DNA from 4 places in the Streptomyces sp. NPDC093546 genome. Region 4 is predicted to be linked to each of the others. Evidence: riboswitches for the same ligand, from Rfam matches in the RefSeq annotation. Region 4 holds a riboswitch; each other region holds the start of a gene.
What was found. A riboswitch is a leader RNA that binds a small molecule or an ion and turns the genes downstream of it on or off. The one in region 4 is predicted to bind cyclic di-AMP.

Region 1 (6,806 bases), on a different contig from region 4:
TGTGCGTCCCACCGCCGGGCGCCGACCTGCGGGTGCTGGCCCGGCATACCGGTGGCCCCTGGGTGCTGTGGCTCGACGAGCTGGAGAAGCACCTCCACGAGCGGGGCCTCGACGCGGGCCTGCTGGCCCGGCTCATGAGCCTCGGCGTGCCAGTGGTCGCGACGATGTCCGACGAGGCGTACGACAAGAACCGCTTCGGCTCGTCGGCGTACGCACGGGTGCTGAGCCGGGCGCGGACGGTGGAGCTGGGCCTGGAGTGGAGTGAGGCGGAGCTCACGCGGCTGTGGGAGAGCGACGACCCGGGCCACTGGTTCGCATTCGAGCGACGAGGCCGGACCGGCGTGACGCAGTACCTGGGTCTCGGCCCCGATTTGTGGGCAGAGTGGCAGCGCGCTCAGCGTCCGGCCAACCACCCGCGTGGCCACCGGCTGGTCAGGGCTGCCATCGACTTGGACCGTTGCGGGATCAGGGGACCGCTACCGGTGGAGCTGCTGCGTGAGGTGCACGAGTTGTACGACGCCGATGCCGCCTCCGGCGAGTCCTTCGAGGACGCTCTCGCCTGGGCGGCCCGGCCCCGGCTCGGAGTCACGGGCCTGCTCGTGGAGGAGGCGGAGGGCAGTTGGCGTGCGTACGGTGCGCTCCACGTGAACGTGCTGAACACGGATGCCGTTCCCCTGACACCAGACGCGGTCTGGGAAGCCGCCCTCGCGTACGACCCCGAGGCCGTGGGGCCGTTCGCAAGCGTCCACTACCGGGAGAGGGCGGAAGTGGGGGACACGGAGGCCATGTACCGCCTCGCGCGGCTCGACGACGATGAGACATGGTTCCGGAAGGCCGCCGACGCGGGGCACAAGGGCGCTTGCAGCGAGCTGGGTAGGCGGCTCGCCGAACGCGGCGAGACGCGGGAGGCGGAGCCGTACCTGGAGACCGCCGCCGGGGCGGGCGACGCGAAGGCGGCGCTGGAGTTGGGGAAGCTGCTGAGCGACCGGGCGATGCACTGGCTGGGAGTCGCGGCGGATGCCGAGGATCCCGAGGCGGCGCACCGGCTCGCTGACCTGTACGTGGGCATGGGCGAGGACGACAAGGCCTTCAACCTCTACCTGGCGGCGCTCGACCGGGGCGACGAGGGAGTCGCCGGCCGCCTCGGCGTCCTGCACCGCTACCGGGGTGAGGAACTCCTCGCCAGGCTCCTCTTCCGCCGGGCTGTCGACGCCGGGGACACCCAGAGACTGGCGATGCTTGAAGGCGGGGGGCGATCCGAGCGCGTCGCGGAGGAGTACCTCCGGAGCCGTGCCGCTGACCACGGACTGGACGCCGTCCATCTCGGCGTGCTCCTCGAAGAGCGCGGCCACACGCGCGACGCCGGCTTCTGGTACCTGCACGGCTTAACTCTCGGCGACTCCTACGGTGCCTTCCGCCTCGCGTGGCTCCGCGCCAAGGAGGGCAAGCTGGACGAGGCACGCGCATGGATGCGTAAAGCCGCCGAAGCCGGTCACCCCGTGGCCAAGAAGGCCCTCGCCGCCGAGGCGGACGGGGCGGATACCGTCGAGGGGTGAACGCCCCGAACCACGCGAACCCTGCCCCCGAGCTCTTCACCTGGGAGTTCGCCACCGACCCGTACCCCGCCTACGCCTGGCTCCGCGAGCACGCCCCCGTGCACCGCACCAAGCTGCCCAGCGGGGTCGAGGCGTGGCTCGTCACCCGGTACGCGGACGCGCGGCAGGCGCTCGCCGATCAGCGGCTCAGCAAGAACCCGGCGCATCATGACGAGCCCGCGCACGCCAAGGGCAAGACCGGCATTCCGGGGGAGCGGAAGGCGGAGCTGATGACGCACCTGCTCAACATCGACCCGCCGGACCACACGCGGCTGCGCAGGCTCGTCTCGAAGGCGTTCACGCCGCGCCGGGTGGCGGAGTTCGCGCCGCGGGTGCAGGAGCTGACGGACCGGTTGATCGACAACTTCGCTACAAAAGGGAGCGCCGACCTCATTCACGAGTTCGCGTTCCCGCTCCCCATTTACGCGATTTGCGACATGCTCGGCGTCCCGCCCGAGGACCAGGACGACTTCCGGGACTGGGCCGGGATGATGATCCGGCACGGCGGCGGGCCGCGCGGCGGGGTCGCGCGGTCGGTGAAGAAGATGCGGGGCTATCTGGCCGAGCTGATCCACCGCAAGCGCGAGGACCTCGGGGACGACCTCATCTCCGGGCTGATCCGGGCGAGCGACCACGGCGAGCACCTCACCGAGAACGAAGCCGCGGCGATGGCCTTCATCCTCCTCTTCGCCGGGTTCGAGACCACGGTCAACCTCATCGGCAACGGCGTGTACGCCCTGCTGCGCAACCCCGGCGAGCGCGCCAGGCTCCAGGAGTCCCTCGCCGCCGGTGAGCACGGGCTGCTGGAGACCGGGGTCGAGGAACTGCTGCGGTACGACGGGCCCGTGGAGCTCGCCACGTGGCGGTTCGCCACGGAGGAGCTCACCATCGGCGGGGAGCGCATCGCGGCGGGCGATCCGGTGCTGGTGGTGCTCGCGGCCGCCGACCGGGACCCGGAGCGGTTCGTGGAGCCCGACACCCTGGACCTGGCGCGGCGCGACAACCAGCACCTGGGGTACGGGCACGGCATCCACTACTGCCTCGGCGCGCCGCTCGCCCGCCTCGAAGGGCAGACCGCGCTGGCGACGCTGCTGACCCGGTTGCCGGACCTCCGACTCGCGGTGGATCCTGCGGATTTGCGGTGGCGCGGGGGGCTCATTATGCGTGGACTGCGCACGCTCCCGGTTGAGTTCACCCCCTTTGGGGAGGGTTCCAGCGGGCCACCGAGCATGACGATCCGTCAGTAATGTGATCTTCGCGTAATCTCCCCTGCATCGACTTGTGACTAGCGTTCGAATGCCGCTACGTTCACCGTCACCTCAGCAGTCACGCGAAAGGCACACCGCATGCGCTCCGGGAACGGCAGGCACCGTCGACCCCGTCAGGCCCCCGCCATCGTTGTCGCGGCAGGGGTGACCGGATCCGCCATCGCCCTTCCGCTGCTCGGCGCCGGCTCCGCGTCGGCCGTCGACGCCCACACGTGGGACCGGGTCGCCGAGTGCGAGTCCGGCGGCGCGTGGAGCGCCGACATGGGCAACGGCTTCTACGGCGGACTCCAGCTCTCGCAGGAGACCTGGGACGCGTACGGCGGCAAGCAGTACGCCCTGCGCCCCGACCTCGCCAGCCGCGCGCAGCAGATAGCCGTCGCGGAGCAGGTCTACGCCGCGACGGGCGTCAAGGCCTGGGAGACCTGCGCCCCCATCGTGGGCCTGGGCGGCGCCACCGGCGCGAAGCCGGACGCCGAGCCCGGTGCCACGCCCGGCGCGTCCTCCGGCACCGCGACGCCCGAGGCCACCCCGGACGCCGCTCCCGACGCGTCCGCTCCGGCCGACGCCGGCCAGCCGGTGGAGCCCACCGAGCCGGTGGCCCCCGCCGACCCGGTCGAGAGCCTCCTGCCGACCGAGCCGGCCGAGCCTGCCGCTCCCACCACGCCGGGAGCCGCACCGGAGACGGCGGCCCCGGCCGCCCCGCCCGTCCCCGGCAAGGGCAAGCACCGCGGCGCGCCCGACCCGGCGGAGCCCTCCGCGGAGTCCCCGGCGGCGACGGACCCGACGGCGACCGATCCGGCCGCGCCGGAAGCCGGGAACCCTACGAGTACCGACAATTCGGTCAGTGGGCGCGAAACGGACGGCCGCACCTCCCGAGGTGACGGCGCGACACGCGACCTGGCGGACGCCCAGCCGGGCACCTACACCGTCCGTCCCGGCGACAGCCTCTCCGCCATCGCCGCGGCGAAGGACCTCGAAGGCGGCTGGACCGCCCTCTACGACGCCAACCGCCAGACCGTGGGCGCCGATCCGGACCTCATCCTCCCCGGCCAAAGCCTCGATCTGGCCCCCGCGCAGCGCTAGTTGGCGGGGGGTATTGGTGCCCCTATGTCCGGATCTGCGCCAGTGAGACATGGGTCTCTTTGTGCCAACTGGCGCCTCACGAACGCACGATGTGTCCGATCCGCCCCTCACCTGCGCAAACGTCCGTCAAGCGCAGGGCGGTAGGGGCGGATTGACCCGGATGTCCGTCTTTGAACTTCACCGGGCTCTGTGATTACGGTCTTTATCGCTCGCCATCGCGGGCCCCTTCGACCGGTACGCCGAATCCTGCCGCCGGACGCAAGGGAACAGTCGTCGCGTCATGCGCCGAAGGCAGGAGCGGGGGACCCAAGGTAGGTGCCGACCCCCGGCCGTCGAAGGACGGTCCGTGAGCCGGCTTGGGGTGAGGCCGCGCGAGTCGCGCGGCGGGGCAGCTCATCAGCCCTAACCCGACAGCTCACCTCGCAGGCGTCGGTGAGGAGAATCTCCATGCTGTTTTCCAGCAAGGTTTCCGGCAAGGCCAAGCACCGTCGCCCCTCCAAGGCGGTCCGTTTCGCCGCGTTCGCCGGCATCACCGGCGTCGCCGTGGCCGCCCCGCTGATGGGCGCCACCTCCGCCTCGGCGGCCACCTCCGCCGAGTGGGACAAGGTCGCCCAGTGCGAGTCCGGCGGCAACTGGTCCATCAACACCGGTAACGGCTACTACGGTGGCCTGCAGTTCTCGGCCTCCACCTGGGCCGCGTACGGCGGCACCGCGTACGCCGCCACCGCCGACCAGGCCAGCAAGGCGCAGCAGATAGAGATCGCCGAGAAGGTCCTGGACGGCCAGGGCAAGGGCGCGTGGCCGGTGTGCGGCGTGGGCCTGTCCAACGCCGCGTACGACGGCGGCGCCGCCGAGCGCACGGCCGAGCAGCCCACCACCCGCAGCGAGCAGCGCACCGCGCCGAAGGCCGCGCCCAAGGCCGCGGAGGCCCCCAAGGCCGCGCCCAAGGCCGAGGCGAAGAAGACCGTCACCACCCCGACCGGCAAGAAGGTCGCCAAGGGCGACGGCGAGTACAAGGTGAAGGCCGGCGACACCCTCAGCACCATCGCCGAGGCGGAGAACGTCGAAGGCGGCTGGCAGAAGCTCTTCGAGCTGAACAAGGACATCGTCGAGGACGCCGACCTCATCTACCCGGGCCAGCAGCTCCACCTGAGCTGACCCCCCGACGGCCCCGGCCCGAGTCGCCCCTGCGGCGGCGGGCCGGGGCCTTCGCGGTTACCGGCGGGTAAACATTGTGGGCTTTTGCCCCGTAAACAGGGCCCTCGGGTCGTTTTTCGTCCCACGAGGCGGGCGTCGGCTGGCCCCGGCCCCCCGGCCGGATAGGCTCTTGTCGCACGGCGCAAGGCCAAAGAGACCCTGCACCCTGCACCGCTCGCGTCACACATTGCGTCACATCCCAGAAGGAGATGCTCGTGCCGTCCATCGACGTCGTCGTAGCCCGGGAAATCCTGGACTCCCGAGGCAACCCCACGGTCGAGGTCGAGGTCGGCCTCGACGACGGCAGCACCGGCCGTGCTGCCGTCCCGTCCGGTGCCTCCACCGGTGCGTTCGAGGCCCTCGAGCTCCGCGACGGTGACAAGGACCGCTACCTCGGCAAGGGTGTCGAGAAGGCCGTCCTCGCCGTCATCGAGCAGATCGGCCCGGAGCTCGTCGGCTACGACGCCACGGAGCAGCGGCTGATCGACCAGGCGATGTTCGACCTGGACGCCACGCCCGACAAGTCGTCGCTCGGCGCCAACGCCATCCTCGGCGTCTCCCTCGCCGTCGCGCACGCCGCCTCCGAGGCGTCCGACCTGCCGCTCTTCCGCTACCTGGGCGGCCCGAACGCGCACCTGCTGCCCGTTCCGATGATGAACATCCTGAACGGCGGCTCGCACGCCGACTCCAACGTGGACATCCAGGAGTTCATGATCGCGCCGATCGGCGCGGAGTCCTTCTCCGAGGCCCTGCGCTGGGGCGCCGAGGTCTACCACACCCTGAAGAAGGTCCTGAAGGACAAGGGCCTGTCCACGGGCCTGGGCGACGAGGGCGGCTTCGCCCCGAACCTCGACTCCAACCGCGCCGCCCTCGACCTCATCCTCGAGGCCATCAAGCAGGCCGGCTACACCCCGGGCAAGGACATCGCGCTGGCGCTCGACGTCGCCGCGTCCGAGTTCTACAAGGACGGCGCGTACGAGTTCGAGGGCAAGTCCCGCTCGGCCGCCGAGATGACCGACTACTACGCCGAGCTCGTCGAGGCGTACCCGCTGGTCTCCATCGAGGACCCGCTGTTCGAGGACGATTGGGACGGCTGGAAGACCATCACCGAGAAGCTGGGCGCCAAGGTGCAGCTGGTCGGCGACGACCTGTTCGTCACCAACCCGGAGCGCCTGGCCCGCGGCATCGAGGAGGGCGCCGCCAACGCGCTGCTCGTCAAGGTCAACCAGATCGGCTCGCTGACCGAGACCCTCGACGCCGTCGAGCTGGCCCAGCGCAACGGCTTCAAGTGCATGATGTCCCACCGCTCCGGCGAGACCGAGGACGTCACCATCGCCGACCTGGCCGTCGCCACCAACTGCGGCCAGATCAAGACCGGCGCCCCGGCCCGCTCCGAGCGCGTCGCCAAGTACAACCAGCTGCTGCGCATCGAGGAGATCCTCGACGACGCGGCGGTGTACGCGGGCCGCAGCGCCTTCCCGCGCTTCCGCTTCTCGGGCGAGTAAGGCCGATAGGCCCTCAGTAGCCCGGTTACGTACGTCCCCGGCCGCGGTCCCGTACCGTGTCCGGGGACGTACGTACGTAACGGGGTGCAGGGGAGGAGCGAGGATGGCCCGGGACCGGTTCTCCACCGCGACCAGGCTGCGGCTGCTCGGGGAGCAGA
Region 2 (6,806 bases), on a different contig from region 4:
GGTGGCGTGGACGCTCATGCGGTCCAGGCCGCGAGCCGCTCGCGCACCCAGGCGGCGACGGGCGCGACGCCCTGCTCGCCGGTGAGCGAGGTGAAGGCGACGGGCAGGTCGCCGCGCTGCTCCTTGGCGTCGCGGGCCATCCGCTCCAGGTCGGAGCCGACGTACGGGGCGAGGTCGGTCTTGTTGACGACGAGCAGGTCGGCGGTGGAGACGCCGGGGCCGCCCTTGCGGGGGATGTCGTCGCCGCCCGCGACGTCGATGACGAAGATCTGGGCGTCGACGAGCCCCTTGGAGAAGGTGGCGGTGAGGTTGTCGCCGCCGGACTCGACGAGGATCAGGTCGAGGGGGCCGACCGCCTCCTCCAGGTCCTCGACGGCTTCGAGGTTGGCGGAGATGTCGTCGCGGATCGCGGTGTGCGGGCAGGCGCCGGTCTCCACGGCCTGGATGCGCTCGGGCGGCAGGACGGCGTTGCGGAGCAGGAACTCGGCGTCCTCGCGGGTGTAGATGTCGTTGGTGACGACCGCGATCGACAGCTGGTCGCGCAGGGCGCGGCAGAGGGCGGCGACGGTGGCGGTCTTGCCGGAGCCCACGGGTCCGCCGAGGCCGATGCGCAGGGCGCGGCGGGTGCCGTCGGGGCGGTGGGCGTCGGCGCTGACGGCGGCGGGGGCTTCGTCGTGGGTGTGGTCGAGGTGCATGGCTTTCCTTGTCGTCAGGAGGCGAAGAGGCGTACGGGCCAGGCGGCGTGCTGTTCGGCGGTGATGTCGAGCAGCGGTGCCGAGGCGGCCGGCAGGGCGTCGATGCCCTCGCGGGCGGCCCGTGCGGCGTGCTCGGCCACCTGGTCCATGTCGGGCGCGAGGCGGGCGAGGACGGCGGTGGCGTGGAAGGGGTCGAGGCTCAGCAGGCGGACGGCGGCCGTGGCGGGGCCGCTGACCGTCTCGTACGCGACGCAGTGCGCCGCGTCCTCGGGCCCGAGCCCGGCCGCCCGCGCGGCGAGCCCGAGCACGACGGGCTGGTGCGCGCCGCGCGGGAACCGCCGGGCCAGTGCGTCGAGTTCGGCGCACGGCCAGGTGGCTCGGGCGGCCCGCAGCATCTGGCGGCCGAGCTTGCGGGCGGTGGCGCGCAGCGCGGGCGAGGGGGTGCGGGCGTCGGCGGCCTCGTCGAGGGCGGCGGGGTCGAGGCCGAGGGCGGCCGCGGCGGCGAGTGCCGCCGAGGTGAGGCCGGTGGTGTGCAGGCGGCCGCGGCAGAACGCCTCCAGGTCGCGGGCGTCGCGGAGGCGGCCCGCCTTGACGGCCGGTTCGGCGCCGCCGGAGTGGGCGTGGCCGCCGGCGGGGAAGCGGCCGTCGGCGAGGACGAGAAGGGCGGACCGGGACATCGTCGGCGCCCTCAGAAGAGGAAGTAGCGCTGGGCCATGGGCAGTTCGGCGGCGGGTGCCGGGTCGACCGGCTCGCCGTCGATCGTCACCGTGAAGGTGTCGGCGTCGACCTCGACGCGCGGCAGGGCGTCGTTCTCGCGCATGTCGGCCTTGGTGACTCCGCGGGTGCTCTTGATCGCCACGAACCCCTTGTCCAGTCCCAGCCGTTCGGGCAGCCCGTCGTCGAGGGCGCTGTGCGTGACGAAGTTGTACGAGCCCACCGCCGCGGCCCGGCCGAGCGCGCCGAACATGGGGCGGGGCATGACCGGCTGGGGCGTGGGGATGGACGCGTTGGCGTCGCCCATCTGCGCGTACGCGATCTGGCCGCCCTTGATCACGGTCTGCGGCTTCACGCCGAAGAACGCCGGGTCCCAGAGCACCAGGTCGGCGAGCTTGCCGGGCTCGACGGAGCCGATCTCGTGGTCGAGGCCCTGCGCCACGGCCGGGTTGATCGTGTACTTGGCGACATAGCGGCGTGCGCGGTGGTTGTCGGCGCGTCCGTCGCCGGGAAGTGCGCCGCGGCGCCGCTTCATCACGTGGGCGGTCTGCCAGGTCCGCAGGATCACCTCGCCGACGCGGCCCATCGCCTGGGAGTCGGAGGAGATGATCGAGATGGCGCCCATGTCGTGCAGGATGTCCTCGGCCGCGATGGTCGAGGGCCGGATGCGGGACTCGGCGAACGCCAGGTCCTCGGGGACGGCCGGGTTGAGGTGGTGGCAGACCATCAGCATGTCGAGGTGTTCGTCGAGCGTGTTGACGGTGTGCGGCCGGGTGGGGTTGGTGGAGCTGGGCAGGACGTACGGCTCCGAGACCACGGTGATGATGTCGGGGGCGTGACCGCCGCCCGCGCCCTCGGTGTGGTACGCGTGGATGGTGCGGCCCGCGATGGCGGCGAGGGTGTCGCCGACGAACCCGGCTTCGTTCAGCGTGTCGGTGTGGATGGCCAGTTGGGCGCCGGTCTCGTCGCAGACGCCGAGGCAGGCGTCGATGACGGCCGGGGTCGCGCCCCAGTCCTCGTGGATCTTGAACCCGAGGGCTCCGCCGCGCAGCTGGGAGTGCATCGCCTCGCGCGACATCGTGTTGCCCTTGCCGAGCAGACCGATGTTGACGGGGTACGTCTCCAGCGCCTCGAACATCCGGGCGAGGTGCCAGGGGCCGGGGGTGACGGTGGTGGCCTTGCTGCCCTCGGCGGGTCCGGTGCCGCCGCCGACGAGGGTGGTGATGCCGGAGGTGAGGGCCTGTTCGACGACGGTCGGCGAGATGAAGTGGATGTGCGCGTCGATGGCGCCCGCGGTGAGGATCTTGCCGTTGCCGGCGATGATCTCGGTCTCGGGGCCGATGACGAGGTCCGGGTGGACGCCGTCCATGGTGTCGGGGTTGCCGGCCTTGCCGATGCCGGTGATGCGGCCGTCGCGGATGCCGATGTCCGCCTTGACGATGCCCCAGTGGTCGATGACGACGGCGCCGGTGATGACGGTGTCCGGGGCGCCTTCGGCGCGGGTGGTGCGGGCCTGGCCCATGGACTCGCGGATCACCTTGCCGCCGCCGAAGACCGCCTCGTCGCCGGAGCGGCCGGGCCCGCCGGAGCGGTCCTCCTCGATCTCGACGAGCAGGTCGGTGTCGGCGAGGCGGATCCGGTCACCGGTGGTGGGGCCGAAGAGGTCGGCGTACTGGGGGCGGGCGAGCTCAGCCATCGAGGGCTCCTCCGGTCTGTCCGCGCAGGCCGGGGACGACGCGGCGGCCGGCGAGGGGGACGAGTTCGACGTCGACGGGGATGCCGGGCTCGAAGCGCACGGCGGTACCGGCGGCGATGTTGAGCCGCAGGCCGCGGGCGGCGGAGCGGTCGAACACGAGGCCCGGGTTGACCTCGGCGAAGTGGTAGTGGGATCCGACCTGGACGGGCCGGTCGGCGGCGTTGAGCACGGTGAGGCGGGTGACGGGGCGGCCTTCGTTGAGGGGCACGGGCTCGTCGGCGTAGAGGATCTCTCCGGGGATCATCGGTGGCGTTCCCCGTCAGACGATCGGCTCGTGGACGGTGACGAGCTTGGTGCCGTCGGGGAAGGTCGCCTCGACCTGGACGTCGTGGATCATCTCGGGGATGCCCTCCATGACGTCGTCGCGGCTGAGGACCTTGCGCCCGGACGCCATGAGCTCGGCGACGGTCCGGCCGTCCCTGGCCCCCTCCAGGATGTGCGCGGTGATCAGGGCGACGGCCTCGGGGTGGTTGAGCCGCACCCCGCGTGCCCTGCGCTTCTCCGCGACGTCGGCAGCGACATGAATGAGCAGGCGCTCCTGCTCGTGCGGGCTCAGTTGCACGTTTCACCTCACATGTTCCCGCCCGGCGCGACCCCGGGCAGCAGCGGGACCCTATCCGGCTTCAACACTCTGTTGACCTGCGGAAACGATTGTGAGGGAGAGATATTTCAATCTCGGGCAGAAGTTTTTCCAGGAGGTTAACTACGGCTTTGCCCGGCCATGGGATGCGGGCGGCCGCCCCGCCGGGGCAGCCGCCCTTTCGTATACGAGCCGTGGTGTCCGCCTCAGACGGCCAGGCAGTTCGCTCCCGGGACGCCCGGGACCTCCGGGGGGATGGCGAGGGAGGCGGGGTCGACGACGGCGGTCAGGTCGGTCGCGCCGGTAACGACGCAGTCGACGACGGCGGTGGGATCCGGCACCGCCGAGGCGGTGGTGGCGGTGGATCCGAGCAGTGCGATGGTTCCGAGGACGACGGCCGCGATGCGACGCATACGGATTCCCTCCTGGGGCAGAGTGACGGGTCCTGACCCGCCGGTTGGTTCGAGTCGGCCCCTGGCTACCCACCTCCGCACCCCGGGTACGCGCCCGGTCACCCGCACGAGGACGACGAAACGATCCCGCACGCGTCCGCACCCCTGGAGCGGGCCCAATCGGGCGCTCGCCGGGCGCACGGCCGCACCGCGGGAGGCACTGAGCGCGACGCGTGACCACGGGAGGGCGAGGCGCACACCCGGACGCTGGCGCGTGCGCTCCGTGTTCTCGATGGCGAATGCCGAACAGCGCGGGTGACGCTCCCTCAGGAGCCCGCCTGATGAGGGATTTCCGCGTAGCACGGATGGGCGCAGACGGGCCAACGAGCCACCCTCGTTCGGCGTACGCAAACGAGGGAATTACGCACTGCACGAGTTGCGCCGCTGCTGTACACATCTGGCGGAACATCACGCTCCGCCGCTGGTACACGGATCATCAATCGGCCGCCGCGTCGCGCCAAAACGCCCCTGTCCACTCGAATGGATCAGTCGTGAGGAGCCTCACAAACTTCCGTTTCGGCTCGGAATTTCGTCCCGTCATGGGTCAAGATCCCTTCGACGACAAGCCCCCGCCACCGCGGCGGGGCGGTCCGGGCGGACGCCGAGTCCTGCCGCCGTCCGGACGACTGGTCGACAGGAGTGGATCGGCAGGAGTGGAGGACCCAAGCAGTACGGGGCGAGCGCACCATGGCCGCCCCTTGGGGTGAAGCCGCGTCAGCGGCCGGGCAACTTCGCCAGCCCGAACCCGACAGGTCATCCTTCACAGGCGGCTGACGAAGGGTTGCGCTATGACCGCGCAGATGCATGTCCCGTCTCTGTTGTCCCGAGCCGGTGCCGTCTCGGCACTGACGCTCGCCGCCGTCGGCGGCACGATGCTGGCACCGGGCGCCGTCTCCGACGCCGAGGCCGCCACCGCGACGCTCGCCACGAAGGCGCTGAACGTCGCCGCGTCGAAGAAGGGCTCCCCGTACGCGTACGGCGCAGCGGGCCCGTCCCGCTTCGACTGCTCCGGGCTGACGCTCTACTCGTACAAGAAGGCCGGCAAGACGCTGCCCCGCACCGCGCAGCAGCAGTACAACAAGACCCGTCACCTCTCCGCGTCGCAGCGGCAGAAGGGAGACCTGGTCTTCTTCCACTCCGGTGGCCGCGTCTACCACGTGGGCCTGTACGCCGGTGACAACAAGATCTGGCACTCACCGAAGTCGGGTTCGGTGGTCAAGCTCGACCGCATCTGGTCGAAGTCGGTCTACTACGGACGCGTGCGCTGACGCGAGGCCCCAAGCCCCCGTACCGCACGGAGCGTGCACACCTGCGGTGCGGGGCCGGTCAGCCCCGGACGGGGACGGACGGGACGGACCAGGGCAGGGCGATCCACACCGTCTTGCCGCCGTCGCCGGTCGGAGTGACCGTCAGGCGGCCGCCGCGCTCGGCGGCGAGCCAGCGGATGATGACCATGCCGCGCCCGTTGTCCTGCTGGACGGCCGCGGGCAGGCGCTGCGGCCAGCGCGGGTGGCTGTCGGTGACGCCGATGCGCAGCTGCTCGTCCCGCTCCAGCCGGATGTCCACCGTGAAGGTCGGGGACTGTCCGAAGGTGTGCTGAACGGCGTTGGTCGTGAGCTCGGAGACGATCAGCCGTACCGCGTCCGCGGTGTCGGACTCGGCCGGCAGCCCCCATTCGGTAAGAACGTCCGCCACGTATCTGCGGGCTGCGGAGACCGAGGCTGGATCGCTCGGCAGAGTGACGGATGCTTCCTGATGGTCTGCCATGGCGACGCTGTCCCTTTCCCACCGGGGCCGGACTCCGACAGGGAGCGGATGTTGTGCGAGGACGGCCTCGGATTGCGCTTCGCGCCAGACTGCCACCTATGTCGCCCCAGGTGGGGCCGATCCCCCAAGATATGCATATATCTGTCGCTCGAAGCGGTGAACCCTGCTACGCGAGAGCGGTTCCGGCGGGCAGACTGGCGGGTTGGTCCAGCGTTCCGGAGGGTGGGAGGAGGGGCGGTCGTGCGGGGCACGCGACACGGTCCGGCGGTGCGACGCCGCAAGCTCGGCGAGGAGTTGAAGCGGCTGCGCCTGAGAGCGGGGCTCACCAGCCGGGACGCGGCGCGGCTCGTCGGCTGGCACCAGTCGAAGGTCAGCCGGATCGAGACGGGTGCGAGCGGGGTGACGGGCGCGGACGTGTCACGGCTGCTCGACGCCTACGGCGTACGCGAACCACGGCTGCGCACGCTGGTGGAGGCCCTGTCCGGCGCGGCGGCGGACGGCGGCGGCACGGGCTGGTGGCACGCGTACCGGGGCGTGCTGCCGCCGCAGTACCAGGACTTCATCAGCCTGGAGTCGCAGGCCTGCGGGGCCCGCACGCTGGAGACCTCGGTGGTGCCGGGCCTGTTGCAGACGCCCGACTACGCACGGGCGGTGACGCGCGCCGCGCTGGACGGGCTGCCGGCGACGGCGGTCGACTCACTGGTGGAGGTCCGGATCGCCCGCCAGGAGGTGTTGTTCGGTGATCCGCCGCTGCGTCTGGAGGCGGTACTGGACGAGGCGGTGCTGCGGCGGCAGGTGGGCGGCCCGGGGGTGATGCGGGCCCAGCTGCGGCGGTTGCGGGA
Region 3 (6,806 bases), on a different contig from region 4:
GGGCATGTGGTGCACGACCTGCTGTTCCGCCGGGCCGCGCGAGCAGCCGAGTAACTCACTCATCGCGGACTGTCAGTGGTCCTCGTTAGGGTCGTTGTGTGACCCACTCGTCCCCGCAGCCCGCAGCACAGGCGGCGCACCCGGCCGTCCCGGCGTACGACCCCGAGCCGTCGTTCGACGCGGTGCCCGAGCGCGCCCGCTGGCGCTACAAGCCGCGGCGCCTGTGGCGCAGTCGGGTGGTGCGGCTGGGGTCGGTGTTCACCGTGCTCGCGCTGTGCGCGCTGGTGATCCTGGCGCTGGTGCGGGAGCAGACGGGTACGGAAGGCTTCCTGGTGGGCCTCGGCCTCGCCCTGCTGCCCGTGCCGCTGCTCCTGGCGGCGTTCCGGTGGCTGGACCGGGTGGAGCCGGCCCCCTGGCGGAGCATGATCTTCGCCTTCTCCTGGGGCGCCTTCGCCGCCGCGCTCGTCGCGATCATCGCGAACACCTTCGCGCACCGCTGGATAGCCACCGCCACCGCCGATCCGACGGCCGCCGACACGATCGGCGCGACGGTCATAGCGCCCGTGGTGGAGGAGACCGCCAAGGCCGTCGCCGTACTGCTCCTGTTCCTCTTCCGCAGACGGGAGTTCACGGGCATGGTCGACGGCGTCGTCACAGCGGGCTTCACGGCGACCGGCTTCGCCTTCACCGAGAACATCCTCTACCTGGGGAACGCCTTCGGGGAGGACCAGCAGCTCGGGGCGTCGGGCTTCGCCTCGGTCACGGCCGCGACCTTCTTCGTACGGATCGTGATGTCGCCCTTCGCGCACCCGCTGTTCACGGTCTTCACCGGCCTGGGCTTCGGCATCGCCGCCGTCAGCGCGCGCCGCAAGCGCGTGCGCCGCATCGCGCTGCCCCTGCTCGGCCTCCTGTTGGCGATGAGCGTGCACGCGATGTGGAACGGCTCGGTGTCGTTCTTCGGACCCTGGGGGTTCTACGCGGTCTACGGGGCGTTCATGGTGCCCGCCTTCGGGCTGATGACGTGGCTGGTGATCTGGACCCGCCAGCGCGAGCTGCGCACCATATCCGGCGAGCTGCCCGCGTACGCGGCGGCCGGCTGGCTGTCGCCCACCGAGCCGCTCGCGCTGTCGTCGATGCGGGCGCGCGGTCTGGCCCGCGCGTACGCGGCCCGCGCCTTCGGCCCGGGGGCGGCACGGGCGGTGGGTGAGTACGAGGCGTTCGCGACGTCGCTGGCGTTCCTGCGCCACCGGGCCCGCCGGGGTGCGGCGGGCCCGGACTTCCTCGCGCGGGAGCAGGAGCTGCTGCACCACCTGTGGCAGCGCAAGGCGCTGGCGGGCCCGGCCCTGACGTACGCGGCGCGCGCGACGGGCCGGGTGTGGGTGCCGCCTCCGCACCGGGACTACGACGGCTACAACCCGTACCGGGCCTGACGCCCGCCCCGGGGCCGGACCCCGGGGCCCTGACCAGCGCTACGCGGACGCGGCCGTCAGCACGGCGAGCTCGTCCGCCGTGAGCTCCAGCTCCGCGGACGCGAGCAGCGGGGGCAGCTGCTCGACCGTGCGGGCGGAGGCGAGCGGCGCGGCGACGGTCGGCTGCGCGGCCAGCCACGCCAGCGCGACGCTCGAGACCTCGATCCCGCGCGCCCCGGCGATGGTGTCGAGCGCGGCGAGGACCTCGCGGCCCCGCTCGGTCGCGAGGTGCTTGGCGGCGCCCTCGGCCCGCGCGCTGTCGACCTGCGTGCCCGGCCGGTACTTGCCGGTGAGGAACCCGGAGGCCAGCGCCCAGTACGGCACGGCCGACAGCCCCGCCCGCTCGGCGGTGTCGCGCAGGGCGCCCTCGTAGGTGCCGCGCGAGACGAGGCTGTAGTGCGGCTGGAGCGCGACGTAGGAGGCGAGGCCCTCGCGCGCGGAGAAGTCCAGCGCCTCCTGGAGCCGCTCGGCGGAGATGTTGGAGGCGGCGACGGCCCGCACCTTGCCCTCCTTCACCAGCCGGTCCAGTGCGGGGACGAACTCCTCGACCGGGACGGCCGGGTCGTCGACGTGGGTGTAGTACAGGTCGATGTAGTCGGTCCGCAGGCGGCGCAGCGACTGCTCGGCCGCGGCCTTGATGGTGGTGGCGCCGATCCCCTTGTACTGGGGGTGGCTGCCGACCTTGGTGGCGACGATGACGTCGGACCTGTTGCCCCGGGCGGCCATCCAGTCACCGATGACCGTCTCGGACTCGCCGCCCTGGTGGCCGGGGGCCCACGACGAGTAGGTGTCGGCGGTGTCGACGAAGTTGCCGCCGGCTGCCGCGTACGCGTCGAGGGCGGCGAAGGACTGCGCGGCGTCGGCGGTCCAGCCGAAGACGTTGCCGCCGAGACCGAGGGGGAAGACGTGGAGGTCGGACGTACCCAGCCTGCGAAGGGGAAGTGAGGTCATGCGATACCTCAACACCCCGCGTGACGTGCCGTATTCCGGGCATCCGCCCATGGGGCGAAGGAACCGGTGGCCCTGGCGTCGGGGGGTGGAACGCCAGGGCCACCGGAATCTGCGGGCCGTCGGACGGTCATTCCGTCAGACGGTGGTTCAGACGGTCAGGCCGTCGGAGAGTCGGGCCGTCAGACGGTCAGGCCCTTGCCGCGGAGCCACGCCAGCGGGTCCACTCCGCCGCCGCCCGCCGTGTGGACCTCCAGGTGCAGGTGCGGCCCGGTCACGTTGCCGGTGGCGCCGACGCGCCCGATGGTCTCGCCGGTGGCGACCTTCTGCCCGGCGCCGACCGTCATCGAGGAGAGGTGGCAGTACCAGACCTCGGTGCCGTCCTCCAGCTCCAGGACGATCCGGTAGCCGTACGAGCCGGACCAGCCGGCCGACTTGACGGTGCCGCCGTGCACGGCCTTGGCCGGGGTGCCCGTGGGGGCCGCGAGGTCGAGGCCGGTGTGGTAGCCGGAGGACCACATGTTGCCGGCCTGGCCGTAGGTGGAGGTGATGGTGTACGAGGAGGTCGGCAGCGCGTAGCTGCCGGCGAGCTTGGCCAGCCGCTCGGCCTCCGCCTTGGCCGCGGCCTCCGCCTCGGCCTTCGCCGCCGCTTCGGCCTTCGCCTTCGCCTCGGCGGCCGCCTCCTTCTCGGCGGCGGTCTGCTGGGACTTGGCCAGCGCGGCCGCCTGCTCGGCGGCCTCCTTCTCGGCCGCGAGCTTCGCCGCCGCGTCCGCGGACGCCTGCTGCTGCTCGGCCTGCTGGAGGATGCGCGCCCGCAGGGCCTCGCCGGCACTCGCGCCGCTCTCGGCCCGGTCCCCGGCGGAGCCGTCGTCGGCGGCGAGGGACCCGGCGGTCAGCGGCGCGGCGGCGGTCAGCCGGGCGTCCGCGGAAGAGCCGCCGGAACCGCCGTCGGCACCGTCGTCGGAGATCAGGGAGCCGATGCCCGGCATGGACTCGGCGTCCGGAAGGCTGTCGGCTATCGCGCCGGACAGGTCGGGCAGGGATATGGAGACCGCCGGCTTGTCCTGCGCGGTGGCCATCCCTCCGGCGCCGACGGCCGCGATGACGCCCACGCCCAGGACCGTGGAACTACGGGCCAGCCCGCCGCGCTGCTTGACCACGCGGTGGCGGCCACGGACGGGACGGACGGTGTCCTCGGTGGGGTTCCACTCCTCCCACTGACCCTCCGCGGGCGCACCGGAACCGGGGCCCGGGCCGAAGGAGTCGACGAAGTGGGGTGCCGGGGAGGCGGGGGCGGCCGGGGAGGCCGATGGAGCAGACGGCGCTTCGGGGGCAGGCCTGTTGGACGCCACGGGGGCGCACTCCTTTCCTTCCTTCTCGCCTACCGGGTTAGCTGACGGGTTCGGAGCAGGAAGGTCTCCTTCAGGCCGGCGATGCGGCCCGATTCACCCCAAGGTGGTGGTTCCCCGGTTCCCTTGCGGAATTCGGCGCGCGCGCACGGTGCCGTCGCTCTTGCGTCGGCTGGGACGACCGCGCTGCGTTATCGAACGTTAATAGACGCGGGGCCGTGATTCCAAGCCGTTCCTACTGATCATTAACCACGTAGCCCCCGGCATACCGCCCCACAAACGGGCATAGGCAGCTAAGTTGACTGCCCCTCATGCCCCGTGTGCCTCACCACACTTTCTGACGGTTAGTCAAATGTTATGCGGAGGGCTCCACAGCGATCACCCTCCGTGCCCAGTCGCCCCGGATGCTCCCGCCGCCGCGGCCCGCTGCCCCTGAGGCGTGTTCACCGCCAGCAGCGCGAGGTCGTCGGTCGTCCCCCCGCCCCCCGTATGCCGCCGTACGTCCTCGACCAGGGTGTCCAGCATCTCCCCCGGCCCCGCGAAGCTCCGCCCCGCCAGCCGCTCCGCCGGGTCGTAGAAGGCGCCGCTCGCGTCCCGCGCCTCGGAGAGCCCGTCCGTGTAGAAGAGCAGCGTCGCCCCGGGCGGGAACGGCACCTCGTCCGCGCGGTCGGGCCACGGCCCCAGGTCCGCCATCCCCAGCGGCAGCGCGGGTTCGGTCGGTTCCAGCCGCTCCAGGCCCCCGTCGGCGTACAACACCAGCGGCTCCGGGTGGCCGCGGTTGACGATCCGCACCACCGCCTCGCCGCGCACCACCTCGGCCAGCACGGCGGTGGTGAAGCCCTCGAAGGCGTCGAGCCCGTCGCGCCGGGTCCCCTCCCGCGCGAGCGCCCGCTCCAGCCGCTGCGACACCCCCTCCAGCGAGCTCTCCTGCTCGGCCGCCTCCCGGAACGCACCCAGCACGACCGCCACCGCCTCGACCGCGCCCATCCCCTTCCCTCGTACGTCCCCGACCACCAGCCGCACCCCGTAGGGCGTGTCCTGCACGGCGTAGAGATCGCCCCCGATGAACGCGTCCGCCTGCGCCGCCTCGTACCGCGCCGCCACCCGCAGGCCACCGATCCGCTCGGCCGGCGTCGGCAGCACGGCGCGCTGCGCGGATTCGGCGATGCCGCGGGCGGAGGCGAGCCGCTCGCCGCTGCGCCGCACGACCCGGTTGATCATCAGCGCGAACGCCGAGACCGTGATCAGGGTGACGAGCTCCGTGATCGACGGGGCCTCGTCCAGCGTGCCGCTGTGGAGGCGCAGCCCGGCCAGTGCCAGGACGGCGGCGGTCCCGGCCACCAGGGTGATCCGTACGGTGAAGAACGGCGCGGCGACGAGCGGGGCGGCGGTGAACAGCGGCACGGCCGTGAACCGGGGCGGCGTCAGCAGGTCGAACACCACCCCGCCGACGATCATCAGTACGGGCGCCACCCGGAGGAAGCGGCGCACCTTCGCGCGTCGCGCGCTCCGACCCCAGGCCCTGTCGCCGTTGTCACCCACGGTTACGGACGGTAGGCGGGCCCCGCGCACACCGTCCGGAGCCGCGCCGCAGGATGCCCCGCCATCGGCCGACCGGGCGACCGGGCGACCACCCAGGACATGCAGCACACGCACGACATGACGACGAAGACCCGGTGCCTTGGGGCACCGGGTCTTCGTCGTCATCAGTAGCGGGGACAGGATTTGAACCTGCGACCTCTGGGTTATGAGCCCAGCGAGCTACCGAGCTGCTCCACCCCGCGTCGGTAAACACCACCCTACGCCATGCGGAGCAAGATCAACACCAATTACTCGCCCGGCACCTTCGCCGTGCTGAGGGCAATGCGGTTCCAGGTGTTGATGGTGAAGATCAGCGCGAGCAGCTGCCCGAGCTCGCCCTCCTCGAACTGGGCGGCGGCGCGCGCGTACACCTCGTCCGGCACGCCCTCCGCCGCGACCAGCGTGACGGCCTCGGTCAGCGCGAGCGCGGCCCGCTCCCGCTCGGTGAAGAAGCGCGCCGCGTCGCGCCAGACGGCGACCATGTGCAGCCGCTCCTCGCTCTCCCCGGCCTTGCGCGCGTCGGTGGTGTGCATGTGCAGGCAGTACGCGCAGCCGTTGAGCTGGGAGGAACGGATCTGTACGAGCTCGACCAGGGCGGGGTCCAGGCCCTGGCGGGCGCGGCGTCGAAGCCGATCAGGGCCTTGAACGCCTGGGGAGCGGCCTTCGCGAAGTTGATCCGGGAAACGGCGTCCGTGTGCGTGTCCCTGTGCGTGTTCGTCGTCATGTCCATGAATCTAGGCGCCGGAAAGACCGCCTGTAGGGTGCATTTCCATGCCTGAATCAGAGGTCAATTCACCGGTCGGATCGCGGGCCGGCTCCTGGGCCGAAGCGGCCGAACGCATCGGCGCCGACCTCCACCTGGAGCTGTCCCGTACGGGCAGCCGCCGCGCCGCGCTCCTCACCGCCCTGCGCGACGCCGTACGCGGCGGCCGGCTCGCCCCCGGTACGCGCCTGCCGCCGTACCGCTCGCTCGCCGCCGACCTGGGCCTGGCCCGCAACACGGTGGCCGACGCGTACGCCGAGCTCGTCGCCGAGGGCTGGCTCACCGCCCGCCAGGGCTCCGGAACCCGGGTCGCCGAACGCGCCGCGCCGGCGAATCCGCCCCGCGTTCCGAAGAAGTCCCCGGCGCTCCCCGCCCCCGCGCCCCGCCACGATCTGCGGCAGGGCACCCCCGACGCGTCCTCCTTCCCCCGCGCCGCCTGGCTCACCTCCGCCCGCCGCGCCCTGAACGCCGCCCCGAACGAAGCCTTCGGACCCGGCGATCCCCAGGGCCGTATCGAACTGCGCACCGCGCTCGCCGCCTACCTGGCACGCGCGCGCGGCGTGTACACCGACCCCGAACGCGTCGTCGTCTGCTCCGGCTTCGCGCACGCGCTGCGACTGCTGTTCGGCGGCGGCGTCCTGCGCGGGCCGCTCGCCGTCGAGTCGTACGGGCTCGGTTTCCACCGCTCCCTCCTCC
Region 4 (6,806 bases):
CGACCGCGATTCCGGACGCGCCGTTGACCAGCAAGTTCGGGAAGGCGGCCGGCAGCGCGACCGGTTCGCGCTCCTGGCCGTCGTAGTTGGGTACGAAGTCGACGGTGTCCTCGTCGATGGACTCCGTCATCAGCGACGTGGCGTCGGCCATCCGGCACTCGGTGTACCGCATGGCGGCCGGCGGGTCGTCGTTGCCCAGCGAGCCGAAGTTGCCGTGGCCGTCGACCAGCGGCAGGCGCATCGAGAACGGCTGCGCCATGCGCACCAGCGCGTCGTAGATCGACGCGTCACCGTGCGGGTGCAGCTTGCCCATCACCTCGCCGACGACCCGGGCGCACTTGACGAACCCGCGCTCCGGGCGCAGGCCCATCTCGTTCATCTGGTACACGATCCGGCGGTGCACCGGCTTCATGCCGTCGCGGGCGTCGGGCAGGGCCCGGGAGTAGATCACCGAGTACGCGTACTCGAGGAAGGAGCCCTGCATTTCGTCGACGACGTCGATGTCGAGGATCCGCTCCTCGTAGTCGTCGGGCTGCGCGGTCTTCGTGCTGCGGCGGGCCATCGCGGCTGCGCTCCTTCACCAGGCAAAGGCTGATCTGTCGCCGACCATTGTGGACCGTCCCACTGACAACCCCGACCGCGACCCGGAAGAGGGACGATCGGGTGGGACGGGAACTTCCGCGACCGTCGGTGCGCTTGCATACAGTGGCAGGACTTTCACCGCACGACTTTCCACATCGCGATCGAAGGGACGTACATGCCCATGGGTCACACGGCCACAGCCCAGGCCGGCTCCGGCGGACTGACAGCGACCGAGCACCGGCTGGCCAACGGCCTGCGCGTGGTGCTCTCCGAGGACCACCTGACCCCGGTCGCCGCGGTGTGCCTCTGGTACGACGTCGGCTCGCGCCACGAGGTGAAGGGCCGCACCGGCCTCGCCCACCTCTTCGAGCACCTGATGTTCCAGGGCTCCGCCCAGGTCAAGGGCAACGGCCACTTCGAGCTCGTCCAGGGCGCCGGCGGCTCCCTCAACGGCACCACGAGCTTCGAGCGGACCAACTACTTCGAGACGATGCCCACGCACCAGCTGGAGCTGGCCCTGTGGCTCGAGGCCGACCGGATGGGCTCGCTGCTCACCGCGCTCGACGAGGAGTCCATGGAGAACCAGCGGGACGTCGTGAAGAACGAGCGCCGCCAGCGGTACGACAACGTGCCGTACGGCACCGCCTTCGAGCGGCTCACGGCCCTCGCCTTCCCGAAGGGCCACCCCTACCACCACACGCCGATCGGCTCCATGGCGGACCTGGACGCCGCCACCCTGGAGGACGCGCGGAACTTCTTCCGTACGTACTACGCGCCGAACAACGCCGTGCTGTCCGTCGTCGGCGACATCGACCCGGAGCAGACGCTCGCCTGGATCGAGAAGTACTTCGGCTCCATCCCGGCCCACGACGGCAAGCAGCCGCCGCGCGACGGCACGCTCCCCGACACCATCGGCGAGCAGCTGCGCGAGGTCGTCGAGGAGGACGTCCCGGCCCGCGCGCTGATGGCCGCCTACCGGCTGCCGCACGACGGCACCCGCGAGTGCGACGCCGCCGACCTGGCCCTCACCGTCCTCGGCGGCGGCGAGTCGTCCCGGCTCCACAACCGCCTGGTGCGCCGCGACCGTACGGCCGTGGCGGCCGGCTTCGGCCTGCTGCGCCTCGCCGGGGCCCCCTCCATGGGCTGGCTGGACGTGAAGACCTCCGGCGGCGTCGAGGTGCCGGACATCGAGGCCGCGGTCGACGAGGAGCTGGCCCGGTTCGCCGCCGAGGGCCCGACGCCCGAGGAGATGGAGCGGGCCCAGGCCCAGCTGGAGCGCGAGTGGCTGGACCGGCTCGGCACGGTCGCCGGCCGCGCCGACGAGCTGTGCCGCTTCGCCGTGCTGTTCGGCGACCCGCAGCTCGCGCTCACCGCCGTCCAGCGCGTCCTGGACGTCACCGCCGAGGAGGTGCAGGCCGTCGCCCAGGCGCGGCTGCGCCCGGACAACAGGGCCGTACTGGTCTACGAGCCGGTCAACGGCGACCAGAGCGATGCCGACCACAGCGAGGAAGAAGAGGGGGCCGACCAGTGAGCGACGCCGCTGTGTCCCTGACGTCCATGGAGTTCCACCCGCAGCCCCAGCCCGGCACCGCCCGGCCCTGGGCCTTCCCCGCCCCCGAGCGAGGCACCCTCCCCAACGGCCTGACCGTGCTGCGCTGCCACCGCCCCGGCCAGCAGGTCGTGGCCGTCGAGATCTCCCTGGTGGCCCCGCTGGAGGCCGAGCCCGAGGGCCTGGACGGCGTCGCCACCATCATGGCCCGGGCGCTGTCCGAGGGCACCGACAAGTACTCGGCGGAGGAGTTCGCCGCCGAGCTGGAGCGCTGCGGCGCCACGCTCGACGCGCACGCCGACCACCCCGGCGTACGCGTCTCCCTGGAGGTCCCGGTCTCCCGGCTGGCCAAGGCCCTCGGCCTGGTCGCCGACGCCCTGCGCGCGCCCGCCTTCGCCGACAGCGAGGTCGAGCGCCTGGTGCGCAACCGGCTCGACGAGATCCCGCACGAGATCGCCAACCCGTCGCGCCGCGCCGCCATGCAGCTCTCCAAGGAGCTGTTCCCGGCCGACTCCCGGATGTCCCGCCCCCGCCAGGGCACCCTCGAGACGGTGGAGCGGATCGACTCCGCGGCCGTACGGGCCTTCTACGAAGCCCATGTCCGGCCCGCCACGGCCACCGCCATCGTCGTGGGCGACCTCACGGACGTCGACCTCGACGCGGTGCTGGCCGACACCCTCGGCGCCTGGACCGGCAACACCGCCGAGCCCCGCCCCGTCCCGCCCGTCACGGCCGACGACACGGGACGTGTCGTCATCGTCGACCGCCCCGGCGCCGTGCAGACGCAGCTGCTGATCGGCCGCATCGGCCCCGACCGGCACGACCGCGTCTGGCCGGCCCAGGTGCTCGGCACGTACTGCCTGGGCGGCACCCTCACCTCGCGCCTGGACCGCGTGCTGCGCGAGGAGAAGGGCTACACCTACGGCGTACGGTCCTTCGGCCAGGTGCTGCGCTCCGGTCCCGGAGGCAACGGCGCCTCGCTGCTCGCCATCAGCGGATCCGTCGACACCCCCAACACCGGTCCGGCCCTCGACGACCTGTGGAAGGTGCTGCGCACCCTCGCCGCCGAGGGGCTGACCGACGCCGAGCGGGACGTCGCCGTGCAGAACCTCGTGGGCGTCGCCCCGCTCAGGTACGAGACGGCGGCCTCGGTCGCGGGCACCCTCGCCGACCAGGTCGAGCAGCACCTCCCGGACGACTTCCAGGCGCAGTTGTACGCCCGCCTGGCCGAGACCGGGACGGTGGAGGCCACGGCCGCGGCCGTCAGCGCCTTCCCCGTGGACCGTCTCGTCACCGTGCTGGTCGGCGACGCCGCGCAGATCAAGGAGCCGGTCGAGGCGCTCGGCATCGGTGAAGTGAGCGTCGTCACGGGCTGATTGACGGCGGGTCGGCCGCGCGTCGCCGGCCGCGTCCCGGCCATCACCGGCGGAACCCCGGCATCCATTCGGATGCCGGGGTTCCGCCGTCTGCTGCCGCTTCCCCTCGCCGTCACGGCATGTCCGTTTTGTTGGGGAGGTTACGTGTCTGCCCTGTGGCGTGCGCTACAAAAAACCGTGTCCGTTTGGTGATTGAAAGATCAGCCGCTTAGCGTCTGATGCGCTGTCCGCCCGCTGTACCCGCCGCATCCGCGGCACCGGGCAGCCATCGCCGAATCCCCATCGGGCGCGAGCCCGGGGAGCCGGGGACCCACACGAAGTCCCTGGGGTGAATCGGACGCCTTCGCATCCGTGCGGAGGGGCCCGTAGGAGACCTTCCTGCTCCGAACCCGTCAGCTAACCCGGTAGGCGAGAAGGAAGGAAAGGATCAGCCACCGTATGGCGTTCACCCGTGCCACCGGGAAGCACCGTGCCCCGAGCCGCCTGAGCCGCAAGAGCGCACACGTCGCCGGCGTGGCGGCCATCGCCACCACCGGCGTCATCGGAACCCTCGCTTCCCCGGCGCTCGCCGCCGACGCGGACGTCCGCGCACTGGAGGACACCGGCCTCAACCAGGCGGTCATCACCGACACGCTCGCCGAGACCGTCGACGCCCAGGCCGAGGCCCAGGAGCGCGAGGCCGAGGAGGCCGCCGCCCGCGCCGCCGCCCAGGCCAAGGCCGAGGCGGAGGCCAAGCGCAAGGCCGAGGCCCGCGTCAAGGCCGCCCGCGAGGCGGAGGAGCGCGCCGCCCGCGAGGCCGAGCGCAAGCGCCTGAACTCCTTCACGCTCCCCGTCGCCGGCTCCTACGTCAGCACCGGCTACCAGACCGGCGGCGCCATGTGGTCCTCCGGCAGCCACACCGGCGTCGACTTCCACGCCCCCTCCGGCTCCACGGTCGTCGCCGTGGGCCTGGGCACCGTCGTCGAGGCGGGCTGGGGCGGCGCGTACGGCAACAACGTGGTGATCCGGATGGCCGACGGCACGTACACGCAGTACGGCCACCTCTCCTCCGTCAGCGTCTCGGTCGGCGAGCGGGTCATGCCCGGCCAGCGGATAGGCCTCTCCGGCTCCACCGGCAACTCCTCCGGCCCGCACCTCCACTTCGAGGCCCGTACGAGCGCCGAGTACGGCTCCGACATCGACCCCGTCGCGTACCTGCGCTCGCACGGCGTCAACGTCTGACCTCCGGCCCGCACGACCTGAGACAGACAAGGCCCCGGCTCCTCGGATGAGCGGCCGGGGCCTTCGCCGTTCTCCGGCGCGGCAGGCCTGGCCAAAAGATATCCATGGATTTCGACCCGGCGTCGGAAATTCAGGAATGGTGCCATAGAGTCACTGAACACTCGTCAAATCGGTCGGACGCACGCTGTTTCGCGCGCATTACGTCGGAGGTTCGGTATGCGCATTCCCGCGCACTCGGTATGCACGGCGATTCGCGACGACATCGTCTCCGGCGTCTTCCCGCGCGGCAGCCGCCTCACCGAGGAGCAGCTGGCGCGCCGCTACGGCGTCTCCCGCGTCCCGGTCCGCGAGGCCCTGCGGACCCTGGAGTCGGAGGGCTTCGTCACCACCCGCCGCCACGCCGGGGCGTGCGTCGCCGAGCCCACCGAGCAGGAGGCAGCCGACCTGCTGGAAGTCCGGGCGCTGCTGGAGCCGCTCGGCGCGGCGCGGGCCGCCCAGCGCCGTACCGAGGCGCACCTCAAGGTGTTGCGGGGCCTGGTCAGGCTGGGCCAGGAGCGGGCGCGCCGGGGCCAGGGGGAGGATCTGCGGGCGCTCGGCGACTGGTTCCACGAGACGCTCGCCCAGGCCTCCGGCAGCCCGGGCCTCACCGCCCTGCTGACCCAGCTGCGGCACAAGATCGCCTGGATGTACGCGGTCGACCAGCCGCCCGCGCCCGTGGAGGCGTGGGCCGAGCACGGCGCGATCGTCGACGCGGTGGCGCGCGGTGACGCCGAGCGGGCCCGGGCGCTGACCGCGCTGCACGCCGAGCGCTCACTCGGTTCGCACCGGCTGCGTGTGAGGAGTCCGCAACATCGCGTCAACACGGTGAGCGCCCGCAATTAACAATGCGGCCGTAGAAAGAAAGGTTCACCGAAAAAGCGGAGCCGTATCACCCCGGAATTCGGGGGCGATACGGCTCCGCTGCAAGAGGACAGGTAATTGTCCGAAGTGATGGCCGGGCGATGCCCGAAGCCCGTCAGACGGTCTCGGGAAGCTCCTCGAGACCCTCCGCGACCAGCTTCGCCAGGCGGTCCAGGGCGGCGTCCGCACCTTCCGCGTCCGACGCGAGCACGATCTCCTCGCCGCCCTGCGCACCCAGGCCGAGGACCGCGAGCATCGACGCGGCGTTCACCGGGTTGCCGTCGGCCTTGGCGATCGTCACGGGGACGCCGGCGGCCGTGGCGGCACGGACGAAGATGGAGGCGGGGCGGGCGTGCAGGCCCTCGGCCCAGCCGACGTTGACGCGGCGCTCAGCCATGGTGTTGCCCTTCGAGTTCAGGGGGTTGTCTAGACCACTCTCTCATGTTCTCCGGTGTGCACGCGAACCTGATCAATGTGCCCTGTCCACAGCACCTCCGCGACCGGTGTCCGCACCGTAACCTGGGCCCATGCGGACCCCGTCGGATCAGCCGGAACATGCGTACCCCGACCACTGGGAAGCCGACGTCGTGCTGCGCGACGGCGGCACCGCGCGGATCAGGCCGATCACCCCGGACGACGCGGAACGCCTGGTCAGCTTCTACGAGCAGGTCTCCGACGAGTCGAAGTACTACCGGTTTTTCGCACCCTACCCCCGCCTCTCCGCCAAGGACGTGCACCGCTTCACGCACCACGACTACGTGGACCGGGTGGGCCTGGCCGCGACGGTCGGCGGGGAGTTCATCGCGACCGTCCGCTACGACCGGATCAACGAACAGGGCCTGCCCGCCAGTGCCCCCGCCGACGAGGCCGAGGTCGCCTTCCTCGTCCAGGACGCCCACCAGGGCCGGGGCGTCGCCTCCGCGCTCCTCGAACACATCGCGGCGGTGGCGCGGGAGCGGGACATCCGGCGGTTCGCGGCGGAGGTGCTGCCCGCCAACAACAAGATGATCAAGGTCTTCACGGACGCCGGATACACCCAGAAGCGCAGCTTCGAGGACGGCGCCGTCCGCCTCCACCTCGACCTGGAGCCCACCGACCGCTCCCTCGCCGTGCAGCGCGCCCGCGAGCAGCGCGCCGAGGCCCGCTCCGTGCAGCGGCTGCTCGCCCCCGGCTCGATC

Region 1: it holds a riboswitch for cyclic di-AMP, as region 4 does, so the genes downstream of both, ACIRNI_RS23380 (transglycosylase family protein) here and ACIRNI_RS26325 (M23 family metallopeptidase) in region 4, are expected to answer to the same signal.
Region 2: it holds a riboswitch for cyclic di-AMP, as region 4 does, so the genes downstream of both, ACIRNI_RS24560 (C40 family peptidase) here and ACIRNI_RS26325 (M23 family metallopeptidase) in region 4, are expected to answer to the same signal.
Region 3: it holds a riboswitch for cyclic di-AMP, as region 4 does, so the genes downstream of both, ACIRNI_RS03105 (M23 family metallopeptidase) here and ACIRNI_RS26325 (M23 family metallopeptidase) in region 4, are expected to answer to the same signal.

Annotation. Positions count from the first base shown of each region.
Region 1 covers NZ_JBIWJG010000011.1:98,286-105,091, reverse strand. The annotation lists gene ACIRNI_RS23395 (hypothetical protein) at 1-1,556, shown strand, start outside; gene ACIRNI_RS23390 (cytochrome P450) at 1,553-2,842, shown strand; gene ACIRNI_RS23385 (transglycosylase family protein) at 3,008-3,946, shown strand; cyclic di-AMP (ydaO/yuaA leader) riboswitch at 4,220-4,390, shown strand; gene ACIRNI_RS23380 (transglycosylase family protein) at 4,394-5,104, shown strand; gene eno (phosphopyruvate hydratase) at 5,359-6,648, shown strand; gene ACIRNI_RS23370 (septum formation initiator family protein) at 6,752-6,806, shown strand, end outside.
Region 2 covers NZ_JBIWJG010000012.1:113,285-120,090, forward strand. The annotation lists gene ACIRNI_RS24525 (urease accessory protein UreD) at 1-18, opposite strand, end outside; gene ureG (urease accessory protein UreG) at 15-695, opposite strand; gene ACIRNI_RS24535 (urease accessory protein UreF) at 710-1,372, opposite strand; gene ACIRNI_RS24540 (urease subunit alpha) at 1,384-3,105, opposite strand; gene ACIRNI_RS24545 (urease subunit beta) at 3,098-3,409, opposite strand; gene ACIRNI_RS24550 (urease subunit gamma) at 3,425-3,727, opposite strand; gene ACIRNI_RS24555 (hypothetical protein) at 3,952-4,158, opposite strand; cyclic di-AMP (ydaO/yuaA leader) riboswitch at 4,787-4,981, shown strand; gene ACIRNI_RS24560 (C40 family peptidase) at 4,986-5,465, shown strand; gene ACIRNI_RS24565 (ATP-binding protein) at 5,524-5,964, opposite strand; gene ACIRNI_RS24570 (helix-turn-helix domain-containing protein) at 6,205-6,806, shown strand, end outside.
Region 3 covers NZ_JBIWJG010000002.1:15,252-22,057, forward strand. The annotation lists gene trmB (tRNA (guanosine(46)-N7)-methyltransferase TrmB) at 1-54, shown strand, start outside; gene ACIRNI_RS03095 (PrsW family intramembrane metalloprotease) at 99-1,430, shown strand; gene ACIRNI_RS03100 (aldo/keto reductase) at 1,470-2,420, opposite strand; gene ACIRNI_RS03105 (M23 family metallopeptidase) at 2,600-3,769, opposite strand; cyclic di-AMP (ydaO/yuaA leader) riboswitch at 3,781-3,917, opposite strand; gene ACIRNI_RS03110 (PP2C family protein-serine/threonine phosphatase) at 4,145-5,308, opposite strand; tRNA gene ACIRNI_RS03115 (tRNA-Met) at 5,477-5,550, opposite strand; partial or broken gene ACIRNI_RS03120 (carboxymuconolactone decarboxylase family protein) at 5,596-6,071, opposite strand; gene ACIRNI_RS03125 (PLP-dependent aminotransferase family protein) at 6,119-6,806, shown strand, end outside.
Region 4 covers NZ_JBIWJG010000014.1:65,256-72,061, reverse strand. The annotation lists gene ACIRNI_RS26340 (DNA topoisomerase (ATP-hydrolyzing) subunit A) at 1-562, opposite strand, end outside; gene ACIRNI_RS26335 (M16 family metallopeptidase) at 764-2,113, shown strand; gene ACIRNI_RS26330 (M16 family metallopeptidase) at 2,140-3,507, shown strand; cyclic di-AMP (ydaO/yuaA leader) riboswitch at 3,767-3,932, shown strand; gene ACIRNI_RS26325 (M23 family metallopeptidase) at 3,946-4,728, shown strand; gene ACIRNI_RS26320 (GntR family transcriptional regulator) at 4,945-5,610, shown strand; gene ACIRNI_RS26315 (HPr family phosphocarrier protein) at 5,744-6,025, opposite strand; gene ACIRNI_RS26310 (GNAT family N-acetyltransferase) at 6,156-6,806, shown strand, end outside.